Regions from separate parts of the Paraburkholderia aspalathi genome, predicted to be linked through region 1. Evidence: predicted binding sites of a transcription regulator. Region 1 holds the regulator's gene; the other holds the start of a gene.
The links. The regulator LexA, encoded in region 1, represses DNA repair genes until DNA is damaged. The targets are predictions, from matches to a motif close to ACTGTATNNNNATACAGT.
Positions count from the first base shown of each region.

Region 1 (9,798 bases):
CTAACAAATCAAGGAAAGGCACAAAAGCCAGAACACAGACAAAAAGCGCCGCGCAGGCAAAAACCCGGCCGCAGGCCCCAAACCTTACTTCATCATCCTCCGCCGAAACAAAACCGCCGAAACAACAAACCCCCCCACCGCATAAACCACCAGCACGGCAACATGCAAAACCACACCATCAAAAGGCCGCCCCAGCATAGCCGGCCGAATCAGATCAACAGCATGCGCCAACGGCAAAAGCCCAGTCACTACCCGCGCCGCAGCAGGCAACTGTGAAACAGGAAAAAACACCCCAGACAACAGCAACATCGGCGTCAACACCAACGTCTGATAAAACATAAAAAAGTCATACGAGGGAGCCAGCGCCGTCACCACCATCGCCACACTCGCGAACGCGAGCCCCGTGAGCACAATCACCGGCAACGCCAGCAACATCGACGGAAAACTCGCGTAGCCGAGACCCCCCGCGACCAGCATGATCGCCGCGCCCGATAGCATCGACTTACTGCCCGCCCACATCACTTCGCCAAGCACAATGTCGCCGAGCGTGAGCGGCGTATGCATGATCGCCTCCCACGTGCGCTGCACGTGCATGCGCGAAAAGCCCGAATACATCGACTCGAAACTCGCCGACATCATCACGCTCGATGCCACCGTGCCGGCAGCAAGAAACGCGATATACGACACGCCGTCGACATGCCCGACCATCAGCCCAAGCCCGAAACCCAGGCCGAACAGATAGATCATCGGATCGGCAAGATTGCCGAACATCGAAGCAATCGCGAGCTTGCGCCAGACCAGATAGTTGCGGCGCCACACCGCAATCCAGTTGACGGCGTTGGCCGGGAAAGCGGCGAAGGTCTCCTGCTTCGGCGGTGTCTCGCCGTGCGGTTCGTAAGTGCGTGCGTCCATTGCGTGTCTCTTGCCGTGTCGTTATAGCTGTAGACGATTGCGAGCTGAGCTGATGTCGAGTCGCGTCAGTCCTGCATCTCGCGCCCGGTCAGACGCAGGAACACATCTTCCAGATTCGCCGGGCGATGCAGGTAGCGTAGATCGGCGCGTTGCTTGAGGCGGGCATGCACGGGTTGCGCATCGTTCACATAGCAGAAGAGCGTCTCGCCACTGATCTCGGTGCGCTCGACAAGCGGCGCCAGTTCGTCGCGCAACGCAACCGGATCGGGTCCGAAGATTTCGATCACATCACAGCCGATCTCCGAAGCGATCAATGCACGCGGCGCGCCTTCGGCGATCTTGCGGCCTTCCTCGATCACGCACAGGCGATGGCACAGCCGTTCAGCCTCTTCCATGAAGTGCGTGGTCAACAGAATGGTCTTGCCGCGTGCGAGCAGCGAGCGCAGCCGTTCCCAGATCAGATGGCGAGCTTGCGGATCGAGGCCGGTGGTCGGCTCGTCCATGATCAGCACGTCGGGGTCGTTGACGAGCGCGCGAGCCAGCGTCAGGCGCCGCTTCATGCCGCCAGACAGTTCGCTCACACGTGCATCCGCCTTGCTCTCGAGACGCGCGAATTCGAGCAGCGACGGCACCATCGCGCGGCATTGCGCGGCGCTCAGACCGAAGTAACGGCCGAACACCAGCAGGTTTTCGCGGACCGTGAAATCGGGATCGAGATTGTCGAACTGAGGCACGACGCCGACACGCGCCCGGGCCACGCGCGCGCGGCCGGGAATCGGTTCGCCGCACAGGCGGATCGTGCCGGCATCCGGTGCAGCGATGCCGAGCAGCATGCGCAACGTGGTGGTCTTGCCCGCGCCATTCGGGCCGAGCAGACCGAAACATTCGCCGGCGTTGACATGAAACGACAGTCCGTCGACGACCGTCTTATCGCCGTAGCTTTTTTTAACCTGATGGAATTCAATGGCGGCTGCAGACATGGATCGATCGAGGCTCCGGGAAAAGACGCAAATGGCCGGCAAGGCCGCTCATTCTATGGCATCGGCAGTGAGGTGTTGGTCGTCACGGGACGCGCCGGACGGCGTTTCTTGCGCTGCGGCAAAGGCTCAAGGGTGACCCAAACCCGCCACAAATCCAGCACGCACCTATTTAGGGCGCACTTAGCGTTTTCCATCCCTTGCAACCTGAATTGCGGCGCACCATGATTCATTCAGACCGCGTTCCTCGCGGATGGGAGAAAAATCATGGCGAGCTACCAGAAAATCCTGCTGTGCTACGACGGCTCGCGCGAAGGCCGCAAAGCGTTACGTTGCGGCGCCGACCTGGCGTTGGATCTGAAAGCGGAAACGCACTTACTATCAGTGGTCGACATGCGCTCGAGCATTGCGCAAAGCGCGGGCCTGCTGACCGATGTGGCATGCGGCAGCTTCGAAAAAACAGCACGCGACATCCTGCAGGAAGGGGTGGACTGGCTCACCGAACGCGGCGTGACCGCGCAAGGGCATTTTGCATTCGGCCATCCGATCGACGAGATCGCCAATCTCGCTAACGAATTGCATGTCGACCTCGTGGTGGTCGGCCATCGTTGCCGCACCGGCCTGTCACGATGGTGGATGGGCGCGGGCAATACTCCGCTGCTCGACCGGGTCTCTTGCAGCATTCTGGTGGCGTGCTCTTCCGCGCAGGAGCAGCAGCAAGCAGCGGCGGCCTGACACAAGGCGGGGCAAAGCACGTGGACCGGGCTGAATGAGTTGAATGATCTTAGTGAGCCACGTGACCGAACGGTCGCCGCGTTCGCGGCGATCGCTTCGGCCAAACCGCGATTCGCTCATACGCTCAAATCGATAGCGACCGCTGGGTGATCACTCGTTCAGATTGACCGCAGCCAGCTTCCATGTGAACAAACCTTCGCGCCGCAAGATCGCCGAGTAACGCGCGTCACCAGCACCATGCTGATAGCTGACGACGAACTCATTAAGGCCGCGGTAGCCCGCCGTGGTTTGCGGCGGTTGGGGTGGCGTGGCGCTGTTTCCGTTATTGCCCGCAGCAGGGGGCGCCGGTTCGGGCGCCGCCGCCGGTGCGGCCGGCGGATTTCCGGCGCCAGCCGGAACAGGAGGGCGCTCACCCGGGTTGCCGCGCGGCGGCATCCCATTCAGCAATGCCGCGACGCCGTCGGGTGTTGCATAAGCGTCGACCAGCGGGCCGATCAAGGCCACGCCGATCATCGCGCCAATCGCCGCGAGCGGATTGCCGTTGCCTTGGCCGTCGAGCCGGCGCGTCAACAGGCCGGTGACCTGCTGCTTCAGGCTCTCGCGCAACGCGGGAAAATCGACGTATTCATTGACGGTTTGTGCATCACGCGCATCCGCCGCGCGTTTGAGGGTATTCAGCGCCATGTAAGGCGACGCGTAACAGAACCCCAACGCGGCAATCACCACAATCACAATCAAGGTGACGATCAGTGGCCGGGCGGCGCTGCGTTTCGTGCGTGTTGAAACTGCCATCGAGTGGGACTCTCCATCAGGTGTGATCTAACGTGGACCGCGGCCACGCAAAAACGATCCCAGGCGATGCGATATCCGAGAGGGCGCGGCTAGATGAACGACCTTACGCCGGGTGTCGCGCGTCGTACAGCCGCAATGGAATGCGGTGCGCGCGCAATGCAGCTTATGACTCGAACACCGCGCCGTGCACGTTGGCTTCATCTGCGATGCAACGATCGATCATGCGGCACACGGCGTCTACCGTGCCGACCATGATCAGCCGCGACGGTCCGTGATACACGCGCACCGGCGCACGACGCGCGGGTTCAGCCGTATTCAGCCCCGAATTCAACGACACGCGAGCAAAAGCCGGCAACGAGGACGGCAAGCCCGGTACGCCGACGGGCGCGTCGAACAGCGATAGCGATGGAGAACTGGCCGGGGACGCCTCGATCAGCGAACACGGCACCAGCTTGCGCAGATGACGCAAACGACCGAACTGGCGAAAAGGCAGCAGGCGGGCAAGGCGTTCCATGAGTCTCTCCAGGCGATTCAACGTTGGGGCAGCTTTGGGTTTGGCGTACAAGTGGGCAGTTAGAACTCGCCCGGGCGGATCAGCCCGACGGCGATGCCCTCGAGCGCAAATTCCGCGCTGCCGGTTTCAACGAAGATGTTGTCGTAATCGGGGTTCTCGGCAATCAGCTCGATACCGTTCGGGCGGCGCTTCAAGCGCTTGACCGTCACGTCGTCGCCAAGCCGCGCGATGATGATCTGGCCGTCTTTGGCTTCGCTTTTCTTCTGCACCGCGAGCAGGTCGCCGTCGAAGATGCCTGCGTCGCGCATGGACAGCCCACGCACCTTCAGCAGGTAGTCCGGCTTGCTCGAGAACAGCGCCGGGTCGCACGCGTAGTGCTGCGAGATATGTTCCTGCGCGAGGATCGGGCTACCCGCTGCAACGCGGCCGATCAGCGGCAACGACAGTTGCATGATGCTGGCGTGCGGCAGCGTGAACTGGTACGGCGAATCTTCGGATCCGCCCAGCAGGCGAATGCCGCGCGATGCGCCGGCTGCCAGTTCGATCACGCCCTTGCGGGCGAGGGCGCGCAGATGCTCTTCTGCCGAATTGGCCGAGCTGAAACCCAGCTCGGCGGCGATCTCCGCGCGGGTGGGCGGAAAGCCGGTGCGTTCGATGGCCCGGCGGATCAGATCGAAAACCTGCTGCTGTCGTGCGGTGAGTTTGGTCATGGCGCCACTGTATGTATGAACAGGTGCCTGTATTTTTATACAGTATTCCGCGCAATTCAAGCTTTACTTTAAGTTCGTGGCTTGGGGTGGCGTTCCAGCGTCGTAAATAGACGCTCCAACACCCGTTTTCGTGCCGCAACGCCTTATCCGGCCGTCATTACCACTTTTGCGTATTAAAGAATGAAGAAACATTATTTTTAATGATGAAAGCTCTTCGATAGACTGCCCTTCGAGTTGGCGCTCATGTGCACGTGACCGCGACGCAAAACAACACCACACGCTGTTTCAGCGGACTACAACGCGGAGAAAGTTGGCATGAACCATCAGGGCACGGGGCTGGCAGGCAAGACCAGAAAACTTATCGCGGCGCTCGCATTCGGCGCAGTCGGTACGATCGCCGCGGTTGGCGTCACGGCGCCGGCACATGCAGCCGACACGACGCTGCTGAACGTGTCGTACGACCCGACACGTGAGTTGTACCAGGACGTCAACCAGGCATTCGGCAAGGAATGGAAGGCGAAAACGGGCGAGACGGTCACCTTCAAGCAGTCGCACGGCGGCTCGGGTGCGCAAGCACGCTCGGTGCTGGACGGTTTGCAGGCGGACGTCGTGACCCTGGCGCTTGCCTATGACATCGACGCGCTGGCCAACAAGGGTCTGCTCGACAAGGGCTGGCAAAAGCGTTTGCCGGACAACGCCTCGCCGTACACGTCGACGATCGTGTTTCTGGTGCGCAAGGGCAACCCGAAGCACATCAAGGATTGGGATGATCTGATCAAACCGGGTGTGTCGATCGTCACGCCGAATCCGAAGACCTCGGGAGGCGCGCGTTGGAACTACCTGGCCGCGTGGGCCTATGCTGAACATCAGCCGGGCGGCAACGACCAGAAGGCGAAGGAATTCGTCGGCAAGCTCTATAAGAATGCCGGCGTGCTGGATTCGGGCGCGCGTGGCGCGACCACCAGCTTCGTGCAACGCGGTATCGGCGACGTGCTGATTGCGTGGGAAAACGAGGCGTTCCTCTCGCTGAAGGAATTCGGTCCGGAGAAGTTTGAAATCGTCGTGCCGTCGGTGAGCATTCTGGCCGAGCCGCCGGTTGCGGTGGTGGACAAGGTGGTCGACAAGCACGGCACACGCAAGGTGGCGGAAGCGTATCTGAACTTCCTGTACAGCGAGGAAGGTCAGGAAATCGCCGCGAAGAACTTCTACCGTCCGCGTTCGAACAAGGTGCCGGCCGAGCTGACGTCGAAGTTTCCGAAGCTGAAGTTGTACACGGTGGACGATTCGTTCGGCGGCTGGGCGAACGCGCAGAAGACGCACTTTGCCGACGGCGGTGTGTTCGATTCGATCTACTCGCCGCAGTAACGGGTAGTCAACCGGACGAGATGCGCAGTTAGACGCCGCAGTTGAACGCGTAGTCACACTTCGCCAGAAAGCGCGCCCGCGAGGCGCGCTTTTTGGCCAGCCAGTCGGCCGGAAAAAGAGCCGCCGGCCTCAACCCTGAAAGAGTACTGAGCATGACGACGTTGACCTTCCGAAAACCGAGCGCGTTGCCCGGTTTTGGCCTGACACTCGGCATCACGGTGGCTTATCTGAGCCTCGTGGTGCTGATTCCGCTTGCGGCGACCTTTCTCAAGACCGCGACGCTCGACTGGCCTCAGTTCGTGCGCGCGGTCAGCTCGCCGCGCGTGCTCGCGTCGTATCGCCTGACGTTTTTCTCGGCCCTTGGCGGCGCGCTGATCAACGCGGTGTTCGGCTTTCTGGTCGCGTGGGTGCTGGTGCGTTATACGTTCCCGTTCAAGCGTATCGTCGACGCGGTGGTCGATCTGCCGTTCGCTTTGCCGACTTCCGTGGCCGGTATTTCGCTCGCGGCGGTGTATGCGGGCAACGGCTGGATCGGACAGTTTCTCGAACCGCTCGGCATCAAGATCGCTTTCACGCCGGCCGGCGTGCTGATCGCGCTGACGTTTATCGGTTTGCCGTTCGTGGTGCGGACCGTGCAGCCGGTGCTCGAAGAGTTCGAGCGTGAACAGGAAGAGGCGGCTGCGTGCCTCGGCGCGTCGCGTTGGCTGACGTTTCGGCGCGTGGTGTTGCCCGCGGTGTTCCCGGCTTTGCTCACGGGTTTCGCGCTGGCGTTCGCGCGGGCGCTCGGCGAATACGGCTCGGTGATTTTCATCGCCGGTAACGTGCCGATGAAATCGGAAATCACCTCGCTGCTGATCATTACCAAACTCGAACAATACGATTATGCCGGCGCCACCGCGATTGCGGTCGTGATGCTGGTGGTGTCGTTCCTGATGCTCTTGTTGATCAATACGCTGCAGTGGTATCTGCAGCGCCGCACGGGCCGTGGCGGCGCAGGCCCGGCGCCTGCCGCCGCGAGTGTGGCGGCGATCGGTGTCGGCGGAGGTGTGCAATGAGCCGCAACTCTCTGAATGGCGCGGATGCCGCGACTGTCGCCGTGGCGCCGCGCGCGCCGCTCAATATCGCGCGCCGGCCCGATCCGGTTACTGAACCCCCCGTCGTGCGCTGGATTCTGACCGGCATCGCGTTGCTGTTTCTCGCGCTGTTCCTCGTCGTGCCGCTCGTCGCCGTGTTCTATCAGGCCTTGAGCAAGGGCATTGGCTTCTATCTGGAATCGCTGGTCGATCCGGACGCGTTGTCGGCCATCAAACTCACCGTGATCACAGCCGCGATTGCGGTGCCGCTGAATCTCGTGTTCGGCCTCGCGGCGTCATGGTGTATCGCCAAGTTCGAGTTCCGTGGCAAGGCATTGTTGACCACGTTGATCGATCTGCCGTTCTCGGTCTCGCCGGTGATCTCCGGTTTGATCTACGTGCTGATGTTCGGTGCGCAAGGCTGGTTCGGCCCGTGGCTGCAGGACCATAACGTGCAGATCATCTTCGCGGTGCCGGGCATCGTGCTGGCGACGATCTTCGTCACGTTCCCGTTCGTCGCGCGTGAACTGATTCCGCTGATGCAGGCGCAAGGCAACGACGAAGAAGAGGCCGCGCATGTACTCGGCGCATCGGGTTGGCAGATCTTCCGGCGCGTTACGCTGCCGAACGTCAAATGGGGCCTGCTGTACGGCGTGATCCTGTGTAACGCGCGGGCGATGGGCGAGTTCGGCGCGGTGTCGGTGGTGTCCGGCCACATTCGCGGCCAGACCGACACGATGCCGCTGCACGTCGAAATTCTCTATAACGAATACAACTTCTCGGCTGCCTTCGCCGTGGCGTCGGTGCTGGCCTTGCTCGCACTCGTCACGCTCGGCCTGAAGCTGCTCGCCGAGCGCCATATGTCGGCGGAACTGTCGGCCGCGCGCGATGTGCCGGCGTATGCAGGGCCGGTCACGCCGCCGTCCGCTTCACAGTCTGCTTCACAGTCCGTCAATGCAACGCATGCATCGCATCAACACGCGCTCAAGCAAGGAGAGCTGTAATGGGTATCACCGTTCGTAACCTGCAAAAGCGCTTTGGCGATTTCGTCGCGCTCGATAACGTTTCGCTCGATTTTCCCCCGGGCGAACTGGTTGCGCTGCTTGGGCCTTCGGGCTGTGGCAAGACCACCTTGCTGCGTGTGATTGCCGGTCTCGAATACGCGGATGCCGGCCAGGTCGTGCTGCAAGGCCAGGACGTGGCGACGGTTGGTGCGCGCGAGCGTGAAGTCGGCTTCGTGTTCCAGCATTACGCGCTGTTCCGTCATATGACGGTGTTCGAGAACGTGGCTTTCGGCTTGCGCGTGAAGCCGCGCAAGGAACGGCCTTCGGAAGCGGTGATTCGCGAGAAGGTGCATGAACTGCTGAAGCTCGTGCAACTCGACTGGCTCGCGCAACGCTACCCGTCGGAACTGTCGGGTGGCCAGCGCCAGCGGATTGCGTTGGCGCGTGCGCTGGCTGTCGAACCGAAAGTGCTGCTGCTCGACGAACCGTTCGGCGCGCTGGACGCGAAGGTGCGCAAGGAACTGCGCAGCTGGCTGCGTCGTTTGCATGATGATCTGCATATCTCGACGATCTTTGTCACGCACGATCAGGAAGAGGCGCTCGAAGTGGCCGACCGTATCGTCGTGTTGAATCGCGGGCATGTGGAGCAGGTGGGCAGTCCGCAGGACGTGTACGACCATCCGCAAACTTCGTTCGTCTACGAGTTTCTCGGCGCGGCGAACCGTCTGCACGGCAACGTGGATGCAAGCGGCTTCGTGGTCGACGGCGCGGCGTTGCCGGTCGCGATCACGGCCGGTTTCAGCGGACCGGCGTTCGCCTATGTACGTCCGCACGATCTGCAGTTGTATCCGCAAGCGTCCGGCCATCGCGAAGGCATTGTGGTCGACGTGCGGCGCGTGGTGACGCTCGGCGGCTCGGTGCGTGTGGAACTGGCGGGCCGCGAAGGCAATGTGCTCGAGGCGGAACTCGATCGCGAATCGTGGCGCGATCTGCAACTGTCGATCGGCGACGGCGTGACGGCAGTGCCGCGCGCCTTGCGCGTATTTCCGGCGCAATAGGCGGCGCCACGAGCATCAACACAGGCAGCAACACCGGCAGCGCAACAACACTCGGCGTTTCAATCAAACTCTAATAACTCAACTCTGGCTCAACCGGAGACATACAGATGAACTTTCAGCAATTGCGCTTTGTGCGCGAGGCCGTGCGTCAGAACATGAATCTGACTGAGGTGGCGAACGTGTTGTACACGTCGCAGTCGGGTGTGTCGAAACAGATCAAGGATCTGGAAGACGAACTCGGCGTCGATATTTTCATCCGGCGCGGCAAGCGTCTGACGGGCCTCACCGAGCCGGGCAAGGCTGTGCATCAGTTGATCGAGCGGATGTTGCTCGATGCGGAGAATCTGCGCCGCGTCGCGCGTCAATATGCCGATCAGGACAGCGGCCACCTGGTCGTGGCGACGACTCACACCCAGGCGCGTTACGCGCTGCCGAAGGTGATCCGTCAATTCACCGAGGTGTTCCCGAAGGTGCATCTGGCGCTGCGCCAGGGCAGCCCGCAGCAGATTGCGCAGATGATCATCAACGGCGAAGCGGACATCGGCATTTCGACGGAAGCGCTCGACCGCTTCCCCGATATCGTCACGTTCCCGTGCTATTCGTGGCATCACGTCGTGGTCGTGCCGAAGGGGCATCCGCTGGTGGGCCGCGAAAATCT
Region 1 covers NZ_CAJNBA010000002.1:1,439,236-1,449,033, reverse strand. Annotated here, with positions in the region: gene KHO30_RS17255 (ABC transporter permease) at 85-912, opposite strand; gene nodI (nodulation factor ABC transporter ATP-binding protein NodI) at 978-1,892, opposite strand; gene KHO30_RS17245 (universal stress protein) at 2,157-2,624, shown strand; gene KHO30_RS17240 (DUF2939 domain-containing protein) at 2,775-3,416, opposite strand; gene KHO30_RS17235 (hypothetical protein) at 3,580-3,930, opposite strand; gene lexA (transcriptional repressor LexA) at 3,990-4,640, opposite strand; gene KHO30_RS17225 (sulfate ABC transporter substrate-binding protein) at 4,956-6,005, shown strand; gene cysT (sulfate ABC transporter permease subunit CysT) at 6,158-7,060, shown strand; gene cysW (sulfate ABC transporter permease subunit CysW) at 7,057-8,082, shown strand; gene KHO30_RS17210 (sulfate/molybdate ABC transporter ATP-binding protein) at 8,082-9,140, shown strand; gene KHO30_RS17205 (CysB family HTH-type transcriptional regulator) at 9,248-9,798, shown strand, end outside.

Region 2 (9,798 bases), on a different contig from region 1:
GGTCGCCGCCGATACCGACTGCCGACGATTGGCCAAGGCCGATTGCCGTCAATTGACCAACTGCTTCATACGTCAGCGTGCCCGAACGCGACACGACGCCGATGCGGCCCTTGCGGTGGATGTGACCCGGCATGATGCCGATCTTCAGTTCGTCCGGCGTGATCGTGCCCGGGCAGTTCGGTCCGAGCAGCAGCGTCTTGCTGTTCTTTGCGCGCATGCGTGCCTTGAGCTCGATCATGTCACGGACAGGAATGCCTTCCGTGATACAGATTGCGAGATCCAGGTCAGCTTCGACGGCTTCCCAGATGGCAGCGGCAGCGCCTGCCGGCGGAACGTAAATCACCGACACGGTCGCGCCCGTTTCAGCCTTGGCTTCAGCGACGCTCGCGTAGATAGGAATGCCTTCGAAATCTTCGCCGGCCTTCTTCGGGTTCACGCCTGCAACGTACGCTTCGCGGCCGTTTGCATATTCACGGCAAGCACGCGTATGGAACTGACCGGTCTTGCCGGTAATGCCCTGCGTGATGACCTTGGTGTCTTTGTTAATCAGAATCGACATGTATTGACCTCTGTTCGTTTGGCGTCATGCGGTGGCGCCGCGAAGCGGAATGTTCTCGCCCGCGTCGCTGTTGCGCCACTCACGCGCCGCCATTCGTAATCCTGGTAAACGCGCTTGGGGTTTGGCTTACGCCTTGCCCGCAGCAGCCGCGACGACCTTCTGAGCCGCTTCTTCCATGCTGTCAGCCGCGATGATCGGCAGACCGGATTCAGCGAGCATCTTCTTGCCGAGGTCTTCGTTCGTGCCCTTCATGCGGACGACGAGCGGCACCTTCAGCGACACGGCCTTCGACGCCGCGATCACGCCTTCCGCGATCACGTCGCAGCGCATGATGCCGCCGAAAATGTTGACCAGAATCGCGGTCAGGTTCGGGTTCTTCAGCATGATCTTGAACGCTTCCGTGACCTTCTCGGTCGTGGCGCCACCGCCCACGTCCAGGAAGTTCGCCGGTTCGCCGCCGAACAGCTTGATGGTGTCCATCGTTGCCATTGCGAGGCCAGCGCCGTTCACGAGGCAGCCGATGTTGCCGTCGAGCGAGATGTAGGCGAGGTCGAACTTCGACGCTTCGACTTCAGCCGGATCTTCTTCGTCCAGATCGCGATACGCGACGATTTCCGGATGACGGAACAGTGCGTTCGAATCGAAGTTGAATTTCGCGTCCAACGCGATGACCTTGCCGTCGCCGGTCAGGATCAGCGGGTTGATTTCTGCCAGCGATGCGTCGGTTTCCCAGAATGCCTTGTACAGGCCTTGCAGGATCGCGCGTGCTTGCGGCAGCGAAGCGGCGGGCACGCCGATCTTCGTTGCGAGCTCGTCGGCTTCGGCGTCTTTCAGACCGGTCGACGGGTCGACGGCGATCTTGTGGATCAGCTCAGGCGTCTTTTCCGCGACTTCTTCGACGTCCATGCCGCCTTCGCTCGATGCCATCACGACGATCTTCTGCGAAACGCGATCGATCACGAGGCCGACATACAGTTCCTTCTTGATGTCAGCGCCTTCTTCGATCAGCAGACGATTCACCTTCTGGCCTTCCGGACCGGTCTGGTGCGTGACGAGCTGCATGCCGAGGATCTGGTTCGAGAATTCACGAACCTGTTCCAGCGACTTGGCGACTTTCACGCCGCCGCCCTTGCCACGGCCACCCGCGTGGATCTGAGCCTTCACGACCCATACCGGGCCGCCGAGCTCTTCCGCGGCCTTGACCGCATCATCCACCGAGAAGACCGGCTTGCCGCGCGGTACCGCGACGCCGAATTTCCGCAGGATTTCCTTACCCTGGTACTCGTGAATCTTCATGCGTGATTCCCTTCAGTCTGAGAGTTGGATTGAACTTCGTTTCCGCTGCCGTCGTTCATGCCGGACGCGTTGCCGCCCTCACCTGTCTGGCGGGCTGCCCCGTCGCCTGACGAAGCCGCGCGATCCGCTGTATACGGAGCGCGGCCATACCAGCGCGGATAAAACTGTTGCACCGCCTCGCCGTCGAAACGCAGCGCGTGGCAGCGTCCCAACTGGAATGGCGGTTTGTTTTTGGAATGCTCGTCTGTGCTGTCTTTGCTTCTGGACTGCTCGGTCCCGGAACTCGCCGCTTCGCCCGGCGTGTCTTCATTGGTGTTCCACACGTCGCCGGCGAACGCCTGGATTGCGGCGGTTGGCAAAAGCGCGCACAACTCGGTGAGATGCGTGCAGCCAGCCGTGCCGGCCAGCAAACGGGCAGCATCGCGACGGAAGTTGTGGAACAGATTGAGCCCGATGAGGGCACGGTAGGCGGGATTGCTGGCCTGGCACAACCCTGGATAGGGCACCCAGTCGGACGACGCTTCGGCGTCGACGACGTTGAGCTTGCGATCGATGGTGATGCGAAGCCAGAGTTCATGGATCGGCTGACCATTGGGCCGGACGCCCGACGCAAGCACCACATCGCGCGGTTTTTCGTCGGTCAAGCACGCTTCCACATCCCACAGGCCATCGGCTCGCTCATAGGCTTCCGCTCTGATTGCGCGACGATGGCGCAACTGACGGGATACTGGCGGGGAGAGCGGCATGCGGGAAGGAAAGGCCGGATTGGAAAACCCACGAATTTTAGCATACTGGGTATTTGAGACAGGCCGGAATGCGCAGGGCCGCCCAGCAGGCCGGAGAGCGCGGCAGACGCTATCTCAAAGTGGGAAGCGCACAGGTATGCGGCACGCGCTGTGCGCCAACCGGGATGACGCAGCTAGCCGCCGCATCACTCCTCGTCGAACCCTTTGAGAATTTTGCCAATCGTCGCGCCCGAGAAACCGCGCGATGCCAGAAAGCGCGCCTGCTTGGCCCGCTCGGCGGCAGTTTCTGGAAGCCGGTCGAATTTTTTCCGCCAAACGGCTTGGGCGCGCGCCAGTTCGGTCTCGCGCAGTTGCGCACTGGCTTCTTCGACCAGTGTTTGGTCGACCGCATGCTGCTTCAATTCGCCCACGATCCGGCTCGCGCCCAAGCGCGACGAGCGCCGATGGATCAGGCTTTCGGCAAAACGCGAGTCGGACAGCCAGTTTTCGGCTTCCAGCGCATCGAGCAAGGTATCGAGCGAATCGGTTTCCTCGACGAACGGCTTCAGCTTGCGTGCCAGTTCGGAGCGGCTGTATTCACGCCGGGACAAATAGCCGAGCGCACGTCCTTTTAGCGAACGGGCCGGACGTTGGGATTTTTTTGCCTCGTCCTGTTCCGGCTTCGCCTCGCCAAGCGTGCGGCGCGAGCGGGTATAGGTGGTTTCGGACGGGTCCGCGTCAGCCTGCGCGGATGGATCAGATTGCGGCTGGCGACCTGCGGCGCGATCGTGCGCGTCGAATGATTCGAAGGGATCGGCTTCGCCGGCTGCGGCAAAGGGATCGGGATCTGATGTGTATGAGCGTCTGGGGGCAGCGTTGCCGGCAGGATCACGCGGCGAACGTGAGGTGGAACGCCCGAAAGAGCTTCCAGAAGACTTGCCGACCGATGAACCGGATGAACGACTGAACGAACTGCTGGAATTGCTAGACGACTTTCCCGACGACCGCCCAAACGACCGCGTAGACCGGGAAGTCGATGAAGAGGACGACGACTCGAACGAATCGTCGCCACCGTCACGCGGGCCGTCCGCGTTGTGTCCAGCGTTGGACGGCGTCCGGCCCTTGCGTATCACGTGCTGGTTACTCTTCTTCGCCCGCGACTTCAGCGGCCGCACCGGTCGCCACTTCCGCCATGGCGTTCACGCCCAGCGATTCGCGGATGCGGTTTTCGATTTCACGAGCGATGTCCGGATTTTCGCGCAGGAATTCACGCGCGTTGTCCTTACCCTGACCAATACGTTCGCCGTTGTAGCTGTACCAGGCGCCGGCCTTGTCGACGATCTTGGCCTGCACGCCGAGGTCGATGACTTCGCCCTGACGAGAGATGCCCTCGCCATACAGAATGTCGAAAATCGCTTCGCGGAACGGCGGCGCAACCTTGTTCTTCACCACCTTCACGCGCGTTTCGTTACCGATCACTTCGTCGTTCTTCTTGATCGAACCGATCCGGCGAATGTCCAGACGCACCGACGCGTAAAACTTCAGCGCGTTACCACCCGTGGTGGTTTCCGGGTTGCCGAACATCACACCGATCTTCATACGGATCTGGTTGATGAAGATCACGAGGCAGTTGGTGCGCTTGATCGTACCGGTGAGCTTGCGCAGCGCTTGCGACATCAGACGCGCTTGCAGACCCGGCAGCGAGTCGCCCATTTCGCCTTCGATTTCGGCCTTCGGCACGAGTGCCGCGACCGAGTCGATCACGATCATGTCGATCGAGCCCGAGCGCACGAGTGCGTCAGCGATTTCGAGCGCCTGTTCACCGGTGTCCGGCTGCGAAACCAGCAGGTCGTTGACGTTCACGCCGAGCTTGCCCGCGTACTGGATATCCAGCGCGTGCTCCGCGTCGATAAACGCTGCCGTGCCGCCGAGCTTCTGCATTTCGGCGACGACTTGCAGCGTCAGCGTGGTTTTACCGGACGACTCCGGACCATAAATTTCGACCACCCGGCCACGCGGCAAACCGCCGACGCCCAGCGCGATATCGAGGCCGAGTGATCCCGTTGAGACCACCTGGATATCTTCGACCGCCTCACCTGCGCCGAGCCGCATGACCGACCCTTTGCCGAACTGCTTTTCGATCTGCGCAAGCGCGGCAGCGAGTGCCTTGCTCTTTTCAGCAGTCAGTCCAGCCGAGCCTTTCTTGCTTTCTTCCATGAATCGTCCTTTGCTATGATGAACGGCGTCTGAGGCAGATGTGCAGCCCAGTTTTCACGGACAGCACACGAAACTCAGACACTGTATAAAAAAACAGTAGTTTTGGCAAGCGCGATTCTCATGCGAACGCGCATTTTTACTGTCGCGCTGCCCAACTACCCACAATAATTTTCGGAGACCGCTGTGCGCCGGGGGACACCCCAAGGTGCCGGCAAGGCCAGGCTTGCGCACCATGCGAATTCTGATTGCCGAAGACGACAGCATACTCGCGGACGGTCTGGTTCGATCACTCCGCCAATCGGCCTATGCCGTTGATCATGTGAAGAACGGCGTCGAGGCCGACACCGCCCTGTCGATGCAAACTTTCGACCTGCTGATCCTCGATCTGGGCCTGCCGCGCATGTCCGGGCTCGAGGTGCTGCGCCGCCTGCGCGCCCGCAACTCGACCGTGCCTGTGCTCATCCTCACGGCGGCGGACAGCGTCGACGAGCGCGTCAAAGGCCTCGATCTCGGCGCCGACGACTACATGGCCAAACCCTTCGCGCTGAACGAACTCGAGGCGCGCGTGCGCGCCCTGACCCGGCGCGGCGCGGGCGGCGGCCCGACGGTGGTGCGGCACGGCTCGCTGTCGTTCGACCAGGTTGGCCGGATCGCCTATGTCAACGAGCAGGTGATCGATCTGTCGGCACGCGAACTCGGTTTGCTCGAAGTGCTGCTGCAGCGGATCGGCCGGCTGGTGTCGAAGGAACAGCTCGTCGACCATCTGTGCGAATGGGGCGAAGAAGTCAGCAATAACGCGATCGAAGTCTACGTGCACCGGCTGCGCAAGAAGATCGAGCCGAGCGGCGTACGCATCATTACTGTGCGGGGCCTCGGATACTGCCTCGAGAAAGCCGCCCTGCCGTCGAACGTGAACGCGAACGTAAGCCCAAGCGCCAATCCGCCCGCCGAATCCGAGCCGCCCCCCTCGGCCGCGATGCCCGCGAGCCACCACTTCAAATAGAGGATCTCCATGTCCGCACGCGCAGATCGCGCCACGGCGCACGCGGCGGACCTCGACGAGGTGCGCGACGAGCGCTACGCCAATCCGTTCGCCCCGCCCGACGAGACCGAAGCCGCCGCCGAAGCCCGCCCACGCTCGCTGTTTGGCGAGATTCTCGACTGGATGCTGGCGCCGCTCCTGTTGCTATGGCCGATGAGCCTCGCGGTCACCTACCTGGTCGCCAAATCGATTGCCAACGGCCCGTTCGACCGCGCGCTCGAAACCGACGCCTACGTGCTCGCCCGCCAGATCCATCCGATCAACGGTGTGGCGGAGCTGTCGCTGCCCGACTCCACCCGCGACTTTCTGCGCGCCGACAATGTCGACAGCGTGTTTTATCAGGTGCTCGGTACGCGCGGCGAACTGGTGGGCGGCGAGCGCGACATGCCGCTGCCGCACGAGGAAGACCGGCCACCGCCGGGTCTCGTCGAATTCCGTGACGACGTGCTGCGCGGCAACGATATCCGTGTCGCCTATACGACCGTCGAGTTTCCGCAGACGCCCGGCGCCCAGCCGGTGCTGGTGCAGGTCGCCGAGACGCTCGACAAACGCAGCCAGCTTGCCAACGACATCATCAAAGGCGTGATCCTGCCGCAGTTCGTGATCCTGCCACTGGCGATCCTGCTGGTGTGGTTCGGCCTGTCGCGTGGACTCGCGCCGCTGCACGCCCTGCAGGCGCATATTCGCGCGCGCCGCCCGGACGATCTGTCGCCGCTCGAAGCCCGCCGCGCGCCGCCGGAAATCGAGCCGTTGGTGACGTCGTTCAACGATCTGCTGACGCGCCTCGAACAGAACATGGAACTGCAGAAGCGCTTTATCGCCGACGCCGCGCATCAGATGAAAACGCCGCTTGCCGGCCTGCGCACCCAGGCTGAGCTCGCGCTGCGCCAGGATGCCTCCGAGGAAGTCCACCGCTCGCTCGAACAGATCGCCACCAGCTCCGAGCACGCGGCGCGCCTCGTCACCCAATTGCTGGCGCTGGCGCGCGCGGAGAACCGGATGTCGGGCCAGATTTTCACGCCGGTCGAGGTGACCGAAGTAGCGCGCAGCGCGGTGCGCGACTGGGTTCAGGCCGCGCTTGCCAAGCAGATGGACCTCGGTTATGAAGCGCCCGAAAAACCGGTTGAAGTCGACGGCAATCCGGTGATGCTGCGGGAAATGCTGTCGAATCTGATCGACAACGCGATCCGCTACACACCGCCTGGCGGGCGGATCACCGTGCGGGTGCGGCACGACGTGTCCGCGCGACTCGTGCATCTGGAAGTAGAAGACACCGGGCTCGGCATTCCGGTGGCTGAGCGCTCGCGGGTGGTCGAGCGTTTTTACCGGATTCTCGGCCGCGAAGGCGACGGCAGCGGCCTCGGGCTTGCGATCGTCCGCGAGATCACGACGATGCACGGCGGGGAGATGAGCATTGACGATAACGTCTATCAAACCTCCCCGCGGCTTGCCGGAACCCTCGTGCGTGTCAGCTTGCACGTGCTCGAACGGGCACGGGACTTACCCTAAGAGCGCAAAAACCCACGCTGATCCGGCGCCATATTGAGAGACGTTTGTCAAAAATTATAAGAACTTAACCGCCAGTTGCTGAATTTTGATGGGATTTCCCTCCGCACACCGGAAACTGCCATTTCACCCCTCCACGTCAGTACGCCGTAAGTTTCCACTCCAATAATCGGTTTCACGGGAACGCCTTTGCCGGCGGACCGCGTGCACATATCAATATTGGAGACAACATATGGCTACCGTTGGCGGGCAAATCTCGCACGTGCCAATGACGAAAGAAGAGAAGCGGGTGATCTTCGCGTCGTCGCTGGGTACGGTTTTCGAGTGGTACGACTTCTATCTGGCCGGCTCACTCGCCATCTTCATCAGCAAGAGCTTCTTCTCCGGCGTCAATCCGACTGCCGCTTTCATCTTCACGCTCCTCAGCTTCGCCGCAGGTTTCGCAGTTCGGCCGTTCGGCGCGATCGTATTCGGCCGCCTCGGCGATATGGTCGGGCGCAAATACACGTTCCTCATCACGATCGTGATCATGGGTCTGTCGACCTTCCTGGTCGGCTTCCTGCCCGGCTATGCGTCGATCGGCATTGTGTCGCCAGTGATCTTCATCGCGATGCGGATGCTGCAAGGCCTCGCACTCGGCGGCGAGTACGGCGGTGCGGCCACCTACGTCGCGGAACATGCGCCGGCGGGACGCCGAGGCTTCTACACCGCATGGATCCAGACGACTGCCACGCTCGGCCTGTTCCTCTCGCTGCTGGTGATTCTCGGCGTGCGCACGGCCATGGGCGAAGACGCGTTCGGCGCATGGGGCTGGCGCATTCCGTTCATCGCGTCGATCATCCTGCTCGGCGTGTCGGTGTGGATTCGTCTGCAACTGCATGAATCGCCGGTGTTCGAGCGCATCAAGGCCGAAGGCAAAACCTCGAAGGCGCCACTGTCCGAAGCGTTCGGTCAATGGAAGAACCTGAAGATCGTGATTCTCGCGCTGATCGGCCTGACCGCCGGCCAGGCCGTGGTCTGGTACACGGGTCAGTTCTACACGCTGTTCTTCCTGACGCAGACGCTGAAGGTCGACGGCGCGACGGCCAACATCCTGATCGCGATCGCGCTCCTGATCGGCACGCCGTTCTTCCTGTTCTTCGGCTCGCTGTCGGACCGCATCGGCCGCAAGCCGATCATCATGGCCGGCCTGCTGATTGCTGCCTGCACGTACTTCCCGCTGTTCAAGGCGCTGAGTCACTACACGAACCCGGCGCTGGAAGCGGCCACGGCGAAGTCCCCGATTGTCGTGATCGCGAACCCGGATGAGTGTTCGTTCCAGTTCAATCCGGTCGGCACGGCGAAGTTCACGAGCTCCTGCGATATCGCCAAGAGCGCGCTCTCGAAAGCCGGCTTGAACTACGAGAACGTCGCCGCGCCTGCCGGCTCGCTAGCGGAGATCAAGGTCGGCGATACGGTGATCAACACGTATGACGGCAAGGCCGCCGACGCCAAGGACCAGGGCAAGGTGTTCGACAAGACTCTTGCGACCACGCTGAAGACCGCCGGCTATCCACCGAAGGCCGATCCGTCGCAGATCAACTGGCCGATGAGCGTGGTGATCCTGACGATCATGATGATCTACGTGACGATGGTCTACGGGCCGATTGCGGCGATGCTGGTGGAGATGTTCCCGACGCGCATCCGCTATACCTCGATGTCGCTGCCGTATCACATCGGCAATGGCTGGTTCGGCGGCTTCCTGCCGGCGACCGCCTTCGCGATCGTGGCGGCCAAGGGCAACATCTACTCGGGGCTGTGGTATCCGATTGTGGTCGCGCTCATCACGCTCGTGATCGGCGTGCTGTTCGTGAAGGAAACCAAGGACTCGGACATCTACGCGAAGGACTGAAACGCCTGACAGTCCGGGCAATTTAAAAAAGTTGCGGGCCGGGGGTTGACAGCCTCCGGCCCTATCCTCATAATCTCGCTTCTTTCGGCGAATTAGCTCAGTTGGTTAGAGCGACGGAATCATAATCCGCAGGTCCGGGGTTCGAGTCCCTGATTCGCCACCAGTTGCAAGAAGAAGCCGCTGATCCACAAGGTCAGCGGCTTTTTTGTTTTGGCTTTCCCAAACAGCAACTTCAAGGAGGTTTCTTGATGACGTTCCGTACCGCCGCGCTTGCCGTGGCCACCGCATCCAGCACGCTTCTCGCCGCCGCATCGCCGCTCTCCGCCAACGCCCAGACGCCGCCCGACAGTCAGTGGCGCGCCAGTTCGCTCACGCTCTCGACCTTGCTGCAGGACGGCTACAAAATCGTCGCCGTTGTGAACGGCGTGCGCGGCAACGCCGGCCCAACCGACACGATCTTCGTTCAGCGCGATCAGAGCGCGTTCAAATGTCTCGACCCGTCGTCGTCCGATGCGAAATCGAAGGCTGCGTGCTTCGAACTGGTTCAGCCGTCGGGTGCTGC
Region 2 covers NZ_CAJNBA010000003.1:191,362-201,159, reverse strand. Annotated here, with positions in the region: gene sucD (succinate--CoA ligase subunit alpha) at 1-559, opposite strand, end outside; gene sucC (ADP-forming succinate--CoA ligase subunit beta) at 686-1,855, opposite strand; gene KHO30_RS19735 (DUF2889 domain-containing protein) at 1,852-2,601, opposite strand; gene recX (recombination regulator RecX) at 2,787-3,710, opposite strand; gene recA (recombinase RecA) at 3,721-4,797, opposite strand; gene KHO30_RS19720 (response regulator transcription factor) at 5,030-5,800, shown strand; gene KHO30_RS19715 (sensor histidine kinase) at 5,810-7,348, shown strand; gene KHO30_RS19710 (MFS transporter) at 7,578-9,236, shown strand; tRNA gene KHO30_RS19705 (tRNA-Met) at 9,323-9,399, shown strand; gene KHO30_RS19700 (hypothetical protein) at 9,485-9,798, shown strand, end outside.
Region 2: the regulator LexA is predicted to act here: its motif matches at 4,878-4,895, upstream of recA (recombinase RecA).